2 regions of the Mesorhizobium sp. M0037 genome follow, and region 1 is predicted to be linked to the other one. Evidence: predicted binding sites of a transcription regulator. Region 1 holds the regulator's gene; the other holds the start of a gene.
The links. Region 1 encodes LexA, which represses DNA repair genes until DNA is damaged. Its sites were predicted from a motif close to TGTTCNNNNTGTGTTCNG; they were not measured.
Positions count from the first base shown of each region.

Region 2: the regulator LexA is predicted to act here: its motif matches at 1,924-1,941, upstream of NKJ78_RS28360 (ImuA family protein).

Region 1 is NZ_JAMYVB010000001.1:757,869-762,172, reverse strand. It holds gene kynU (kynureninase) at 1-72, opposite strand, end outside; gene NKJ78_RS03980 (GntR family transcriptional regulator) at 241-1,005, shown strand; gene lexA (transcriptional repressor LexA) at 1,211-1,993, shown strand; partial or broken gene NKJ78_RS03970 (ComEC/Rec2 family competence protein) at 1,987-4,304, opposite strand, start outside.
Region 2 is NZ_JAMYVB010000027.1:268-4,571, forward strand. It holds gene NKJ78_RS28345 (HpcH/HpaI aldolase/citrate lyase family protein) at 1-878, shown strand, start outside; gene NKJ78_RS28350 (DUF1737 domain-containing protein) at 942-1,148, shown strand; gene NKJ78_RS28355 (metallopeptidase family protein) at 1,312-1,734, opposite strand; gene NKJ78_RS28360 (ImuA family protein) at 1,964-3,001, shown strand; gene NKJ78_RS28365 (DUF6504 family protein) at 2,943-4,304, shown strand, end outside.

The sequences.
Region 1 (4,304 bases):
TTCACGCATGGAGCGCAGCGGATCGGCGGCATCCATTGCTTCGATTGTAGCGAGATCGGGTGTCGTGCTCATGATCCGGCGCCCCTCCATGGACAAACGCGCGCGGCGGAGCCTGCCGCCCAAACATGCCGGCGATCTTGAGTGGTCGCCCTTGAACTGTCAAACATTATATATAATTCACCCACTGAAAGGCTTTGATATATAATGATCCGCCCGAGCGTTTATGTCTGATGGATCACGATGCTGGATGACGAGCAGACCTCGAAGACGGAAGTGGCCTATCGCCTGCTCAGGCGCGATATTCTTGCGACCCGGCTGGCGCCTGCCGCGCCGTTGAAGCTGAGCACGCTGCGCAACACCTACGGCATCGGCTGGACGCCGTTGCGCGAGGCGCTGTCGCGGCTGGAGGCGGAACGGCTTGTGACCGCCATCAGCAACCGCGGGTTTGCGGTCGCTCCCGTCTCTCGGGCGGAGCTCGAGGATTTGGCGCGTGCGCGGCTGGTGGTCGAACTGCCCCTGCTGGTGGAATCGATCGAGAAGGGCGACCGTGAGTGGGAAGACGCGGTCGTTGCCGCCCACTATCGTCTCTCACGGTGCGGGTCTGTTCTCGACGATCCATCGGATGATGCGGTCGACGCGTGGTACGAAAAACACGATGCCTTCCATGCGGCGCTGCTCAGTGCCGCGACATCCAGCTGGCTGCTGCGCTTCAATGCAACGATTTCCGACCAATTGCATCGCCATCACCGCTTTCTGGGTCTGGCCCCGACGCTGCGCGCCGCCGCCGGCCGCACGGACGGACACCGGAAGGCCGTGGCGGCCCTGCGCGACGCCGTGGCGATCGAACACCATACCGCCCTGATGGAAGCGGCCCTCGATCGCGACGTCGAACGTGCGAAAACTCTGATGACCGCTCACATCGGCTACACGCTGCGGGTCTATGCCCAGAGAGAACCCCGCGCGGATGCTGCGCAGCCCCGTCCGAAAAGGAAGCGGCGATCGTAGCCGACGACGCAGGGCACTTTGTCTTCGTTTCACCCCGTTGCTGGCAACTGGGCGCAGGCGGCGCTCGCAGCGCCGAACGTTACGCTGAACAAAACGTCAACACATTCATTAAACTTTAAAAGGTTGCGGAACACAACTGGAACAGATAGTGTTTGTTCTGGGTTTGTTTTTTCTGATTCTGGTTTCAGAACCCTTGGGGGCCGCGATGCTGACGCGCAAACAACATGAGCTTCTGATGTTCATCCATGAACGCCTGAAGGAGAGCGGAATCCCGCCGTCCTTCGACGAGATGAAGGAAGCGCTCGACCTCGCCTCCAAGTCCGGCATCCACCGCCTGATCACGGCGCTTGAGGAGCGCGGTTTCATTCGCCGGCTGCCGAACCGGGCGCGCGCGCTGGAAGTGCTGCGGCTGCCCGACTCGATCGCACCAGGCCTCAATGCGGCGAGGAAGTTTTCGCCGAGCATCATTCAGGGCAGTCTTGGTCAAACCGGCCAAGGGCAAGGCGGCCAAGGACAAGGCGCGTTGGGCCAAGGCGGTCTCGGCCGCCAGATCAAGCCGGGCTCGCCGTCGCGTTCGATGTCGGCCGGCAATGACGATGCCGTTTCCGCGATTTCAATCCCGGTTATGGGACGCATCGCCGCCGGCGTGCCGATCGACGCCATCCAGCATCAGACCCATTCGATCTCGGTGCCGCCCGATATGATCATGGGCGGCGAACACTACGCGCTCGAGGTCAAGGGCGATTCGATGATCGAGGCCGGCATTTTCGATGGCGACACGGTCATCATCCGCAATGCCGACACAGCCAGCCCCGGCGAGATCGTGGTGGCGTTGGTCGACGATGAGGAAGCGACCCTGAAACGCTTCCGCCGCAAGGGCGCCTCGATCGCCCTGGAAGCCGCCAACCCGGCCTACGAGACCCGCATTTTTGGACCGGACAGGGTGAAGGTGCAGGGCAAGCTTGTCGGATTGATCCGGCGCTACTGAGCCGGCTTGGGTTTGTACTTTTCACGCTGGTTGTAAGGCGGCAGGCCGCGCGCTTCGCGGGAGAAGCGGCGTTGCTCGTGCCAGGGGCGATACGGCTTGTCGACGGCGAGCGGATGGTTGGCGCTGCAGCTGCCGATTGCGGATCGAAGAAGACGGCGGCGCTGCCGTCGCGGGCCAGCTGTTTCTTCGTCACGACCAGCACCAGCGGGTCGCGGCACGGATTGTAGGCGGTGGCGTCATCGATGACGATCAGGCTCGCGAAGGCACAGGCCGGCCGCGCCGTCTTGCGGTCTTTCGCAAGCGCTACAATGGCTCCGGAAGGGTGCCGGGCGATACAGAGATCGCCGGTGCAATAGAAGGGCGAGCCGGGCGTCAGATCGAGCGGATCGAGATCGAACCGCGTATCTGTTGCCTCGAAAATCTCAGGTGGGATAATGGTTTCGGCCCGCAGCGCCCGTTTCCAATTGTCCGTGGTGAATTCGTTGGAGCGTTCGCGGTTGAGGGCGAGTTCGCCGCCACCGATCGGCATGGCCACCAGATGCGCATCCTCGGATATGAGCACGTCTGGCGTAAGCACCTGCGGCACCGTCAACAGGCCGGCCAGCGCGAAAGGCACGGCCGCCAACCTGAGCCAGGTGGTGGCCATGGTGGCGATGACGAGGGCGACCGCCACTAACAGCACCGAGCGGATGGAGATCAGCCCGACGGCGTCGACCGGCGAGCGCTCGGAAATCCAGGCCGATATAGCGATCATCGCCGTCAGGCCTTTGCCCATCACATAGAGGAACGGTCCGTCGGCGCCGAACGGCATCGCCAGCGCGCTGAGCACGGCAAACGGCATGACGATCAACGATACAATCGGCATCACGGCCAGATTGGCGATCAGGCTGAGCGGCGACACACGCTGAAAATGCCAGATGGCGAACAGCAAGGTTGCACTGCCGGCGATGATCGAGGTCATGGCGAGGCCGCCCATGGCCAGCGCGAATTTTCGCGACAGGAAGCCGACGAAGGAGCGCTTTGCCGGTGGCGTTCTCACCTTGTCGGCGCGGTAATCGGCCCAGCCGGCATAGGCGCCGACAAGGGCGGCAGTGGCGGCAAACGACATCTGGAAGCTGGGACCGACCACCTCGTGCGGCGACACCAGGATGACGGCCATGGCGGAGATCGCCAGATTGCGCATGGTGAGTGCGGCGCGATCAAACAGCACGGCGACAAGCATGACCGCCAGCATGATGAAACTGCGCTCGGCAGCCACCACGATGCCTGAAATGACGAGATAGGCGGCGATGGAGACGAGTGCTGCCACTGCTGCATATTTCTTCACCGGCCGGCGCGAGGAGAAATCCGGAAACAGCGCAAAGGCGCCGCGCAGCAACGCCATGATGGTGCCGGCAACCAGCGCCATATGCAGGCCGGAGATGGAGATGATGTGGTAGATGCCGGTGCGCCGCATCGCTTCGTTGACCTCGTCCGGGATGCCGGCGCGCACGCCGACAATCAGCGCCGCGGCAATCTCGCCTTCGGCGCCGCCGATCTTGCCCCTGATATGGTCGGCAATGTTTTCGCGCGCGTTCTCGATTGCCGAGGAAAGCCGCGCGGTCAGCGGCGGCGGTCCCTGCGTAGCAATGGTTTTCGGATTGCCGAGAAAGAAGCCGCTGCCGCCGATACCGGTGAAATAGCTGTCGAAGGAGAAATCGTAGCTCTCCGGCCGCACCGGACCGGTCGGCGGCAACAGCCTGGCATAGCCGGTGATCAGGGAGCCGGCGGTCATATCGGCGGGAACGGTCCGCGCCGAGAGCCTGACCCGCTCCGGGGCGTAGCGCAGCTTGGGGTAAGCGGTCGAAACCACGTCAAGCGTCAGCCTGATGCGCCCGCTCTCCATCTGTTCGAGACTGACGACGCGGCCGGTCAGCCGTGTCTGGATCTCGGAGCCGAGCATCTGCGTTCCGGCGCGCCAGGTCTCGACTTTGGCGGCGACGACGCCGAGCGCGCACAGCATCGCGGCCATGCAGAACAGATGCGTCCTCGGCCGAGGTCGCGTGGCGACAGCGCAACATGTCGCCAGCACCACAATGGCGATTGGCTGCGCAAAGCCGGGCTCGCCGGCCAGCGAGAAATAAATGATGACGCCGGCCGCCAGGAAAACCGGCACCAGCAGGAAGGCGACGCCCCGGTCGAGCTCCGTGTTGGCGGCCACGGCAAGGCTGCGGCGGAGCGCGGGCCATGACGGACGGCGAAGCCGTCTGCGCAGACGGGCGATAGATCCGGGCGCTGTGACTTGCGCCGGCAACGCGTGACCGGGCAGCGC
Region 2 (4,304 bases), on a different contig from region 1:
GCCCGCGCCGCTCGGTGCTTTACGTCCCGGCCTCCAACGACAAGGCGCTGGCCAAGATCGCGACGCTGGCCTGCGACGCCGTGATCATCGACCTCGAAGACGCCGTCGCGCCCGCCGACAAGATTGCGGCGCGGGACAAACTGGCCGGCATCTTCGCCAGCCGGCCAGTTGCCAATCACCATGGGCGGCGTTGCGAGATGATCGTGCGCGTCAACGCGCTGTCCAGCGAATGGGGCACTGAAGACCTGCTCGCCGCGGCAAAATTGGAGCCCGACGGCATCCTGTTGTCCAAAGTCGCCACGCCGCGCGACATTCTGGAAGTCGGCGACGTGCTCGACGATAATTTTGCCCCCGACAGCGTCAAGCTCTGGGCGATGATCGAGACGCCCAAGGCGATGCTCAACATCGGCGCCATCGCCGAACTCGGCCGCGACCCGGCCTCGCGCTTAGTTTGTTTCGTTGCCGGAACGAACGATCTGGTCAAGGAAACCGGCATTCTGGCGACGCCCGACCGCCGCTATCTTGTGCCCTGGCTGATGCAGATGGTGCTGGCGGCGCGGGCCGGCAGCATCGACATGCTCGACGGCGTCTCCAACGATTTTCGCGACCTCGACGCGTTTGCGCGCGAATGCACGGAAGCCGCTGCCATGGGGTTCGATGGCAAGACGCTGATCCACCCCGCCCAGATCGAAACCACCAACCGCGCCTTTGCGCCCGCGCCCGAAGCTCTCGCCGAGGCGCATGCGGTGAAGGATGCCTTCGCCTTGCCGGAAAATGCCGGCAAGGGCGTGATTGCTCTGAACGGCAGGATGGTCGAGCGGCTGCATCTGGCGCAGGCCGAGAAATTGCTGGCGAAGGCCGCCGCCATCGGCGCATGATTGCCTAAGCCGGCTTCGGAATACCCCGCCCTACAAGACAGAACTTACGACAGGACCTGACCCATGAGACTCTACCGCTTTCTGTCCGCCCCCGATGATTCCACCTTCTGTCACAAGGTAACCGCGGCGCTGAACAAGGGCTGGCATTTGTACGGCTCGCCGACCTACGCCTATGACAAGAAGACCAAATCGATGCGCTGCGGCCAGGCGGTGGTGAAGGATATCGACGGCCAGGAATACGGGCCGGATACCAAGCTGAGCGACTGGTAGGCTTTGCCAGGCACGGACGCAGGCTGTGTCGAGATTCAGGTCAGGCCGAGCCGAGAACAGTGGTTTCCGAGAACCGGAGCGGAGCGTACTTAAAGTACGCGAGCACCGGAAGCGCAGGAAGCTGCCGTTCGCAGGCCGGCTTCACCTGAATATCGGCGCAGCCTCACTCCGCCGCCTCTTCGATTTTCTCCATATCATCATCCGACAGGCCGAAATGGTGGCCGATCTCGTGGATCAGCACGTGGGTGACGATGTCGCCCAGCGTCTCTTCGTTCTCGGCCCAGTAGTCGAGGATGGCGCGGCGGTAGAGGGTGATGCGGTTCGGGCCTTCGCCGGTCTGCGGGTTCCAGCGCTCGGCGATGCCGCGGCCCTCGAACAGGCCAAGCAGATCGAACGGCGTCTCCAGCGACAGATCGTCCATGATCTCGTCGGTCGGGAATTCGGCGATCATGATGACGATCTCGCCGGTCAGCTTGCGGAAATCGTCGGGCAGATGCGCGTACGCCTCCAGCGCCAGAAACTCCATCTCCTCGATCGAGGGCGAGAGTTCATCGTGCCAGGTGCGGGTCTTGTAGATGCGGGCCATGCTTTGTCCTTTGATCCCGGCATATAGGCTTTCCCTCCGGACTCGGCAAATGGACGGGTACCTGGCCGATGACTGTTTCTTTGCGCCGAATGGCTGCGACCAAAGTCCAAGGTTGGCCTCGCCACCTTTGATCAAGGAATAAATTCCTTCTGACTCCGCTTGACTCTTTCGGCACCCTCTGGAATCTATAGGAACATAACAGGAACAATTATGAGAGAAATTGACCGTCATGGCGACATCAGCCGTGGCGCGGGAGACTGTTTTTGCCCTGCGCCGCCAGATCGCGAAGATCGAGGGAACGCTGCCCGAGCGCCTGGCCGTGCCGGCCGGCGAGCGACCTCGTGCGCGTGCTGAGGGCTGTCTCCACGCCGCGCCTGAACCCGATTCCGATGTTACCATCATCCGGCGCGGGCTTGCCGCAGCTTCGCCGGATGCTTTCCTGGCCACCGGCATCGAACGCCTCGATGCGGCCCTCAGCGGCGGCCTTCCGAAAGCTGCCTTGAGCGAAATCCATGGCCTTGAGACCCGCAATGCCGGGGCCGTCGCAGGCTTTGTGCTGTCGCTTGTCAGCCTGATCCTCAAGGGCCAGCCCTTGCCCGTGCTGTGGATCGGCACGTCGGAGATTTTTCGCGAGGCCGGCTTTCCCTATGCCAGGGGATTGCAGGGCATGTTCGGTATCGCACCGGAGCAGTTGCTGTTTTCCGAGGCGCCGAAACTCACCGATGCGCTGTGGGTAGCCGAGGAGGCCGCCAAGATGACGGCGCTCGCCGCAATCATCCTCGAAATCCGTGGCAGCCCGCAGCGGCTCGACCTCACCGCGACGCGCCGGCTGCACGCGCGCGCCCAAAACGCCGGCCGGCCGGTATTCCTGCTGCGCCAGGCCGGCGAAGCCGAGCCGACCGCCGCCCCGGTGCGCCTCATCGTGTCGGCTGCACCAGCGACATCGCGCCGGACGATCGCCGGGCCGCTTGCCGGGTCGATCGGCCACCCTGCCTTCACCGTCAGCATCGGCAAGAGCCGCACCGCTCTGCCTGGACAATTCACACTGGAGTGGAACCCCGATGAACACGCATTCGAAGAAAGAAAGCCCCGCGAAAAACGGCCAGAGAATTCTGTCGCTGTGGTTCCCGCATCTGGCGGCCGAACGGATCCTGCGCCAGCGCCTGGGACGGTCGTGGCGTTCCCGGCCTTCGGATCATTTCCCGCTCGTGATCAGCCATCGCGACCGCAACGCCCAGCGCATATCGGCCCTCGACGAGCGGGCTGAGGCGCTGCATCTGAAGCCTGGCATGGGCATTGCCGACGCCCGTGCCATGCATCCCTCGATCGACATTGTCGAGGCCGATCCGGAGGCCGACCGCCGGCTGCTCGAAGGCCTCGCCGACTGGTGCGACCGCTATACGCCGCTGGTGGCGCTTGACGGCGTCGACGGGCTTTATCTCGACGTCACCGGCTGTACCCACCTGTTCGGCGGCGAGCGCGCCATGCTGGACGACATCCTTGCGCGGTTTTTCCAGCAGGGTTTCGATGTCCGCGCCGGGTTGGCCGCGACGCCGGGTGCAGCCTGGGCGGCAGCGCGCTTTTGCGGCGACCGCATCGTTGTCTCCGGCGAGGAGGAAGCGCTGCTCGCCCCCTTGCCGCTGGCCGCACTGCGCATCGAGGCCGATATCCGCGCCAGCCTGGAAAGCGTCGGTCTGCGCACCGCCGGCGCGGTCATGGCAGCGCCGCGAGCGCCGCTCGCCCGCCGTTTCGGCGCGACCTTGCTGTTGCGTCTTGACCAGGCGCTCGGCCGCCTCGACGAGGCGGTATCGCCGCGCCTGCCGGTGGCCTCGCTTTCGGTCGAACGCCACCTGGCCGAGCCGGTCGTGCTGACCGCCGAGATCGAACGGCTGGTGCTCTTGCTGGCGGTGACGCTGAAGGCCGATCTCGAACGCCGCGGCGAGGGCGCAAGGATGCTGGCGCTGCTGTTGTTTCGCGTCGACGGCGCCGTCAGCCGCATCGCTGTCGGCACCTCGCGTCCGCTGCGCGAACCGAAGCTGATCCAGCGCCTGTTCCATGAGCGGCTGGCCGCGCTCGAACAGGACATCGATGCCGGCTACGGCTTCGACCTGGTTCGGCTTTCGGTGCTGGCGGCCGCCGGCTTCGACATGCAGCAGGCCGATTTGACCGGCGAGGCCGAGGATGACGGCGCCGACATGGCACTCTTTGCCGACCGCATCCGCGCCAGGCTCGGCGACAGTGCGGTGCTGAAACCGGTCGCCCTCGAGAGCCATCTGCCGGAGCGCGCCATCGCCACCATCCCGTTCTCGGAAGCGCCACAACGCAAAACACCGCTCAGGAAGCCGGGCTCGAAAGACGCGCCGCGCGCAACCATCTTCCCGCCGGAACGGCCGATCCGGCTGTTCCGTTCGCCCGAGCCGATCGAGGTGCCGGCCACCGAAATGCCTGAGGGTCCGCCGATGAATTTCCGCTGGCGCCGCGCGCTCTACCGGGTCGCGCGCGCCGAGGGGCCGGAACGCATCGCGCCGGAATGGTGGCGTGAAACGTCAAGCGATCCGCTCACATCGACG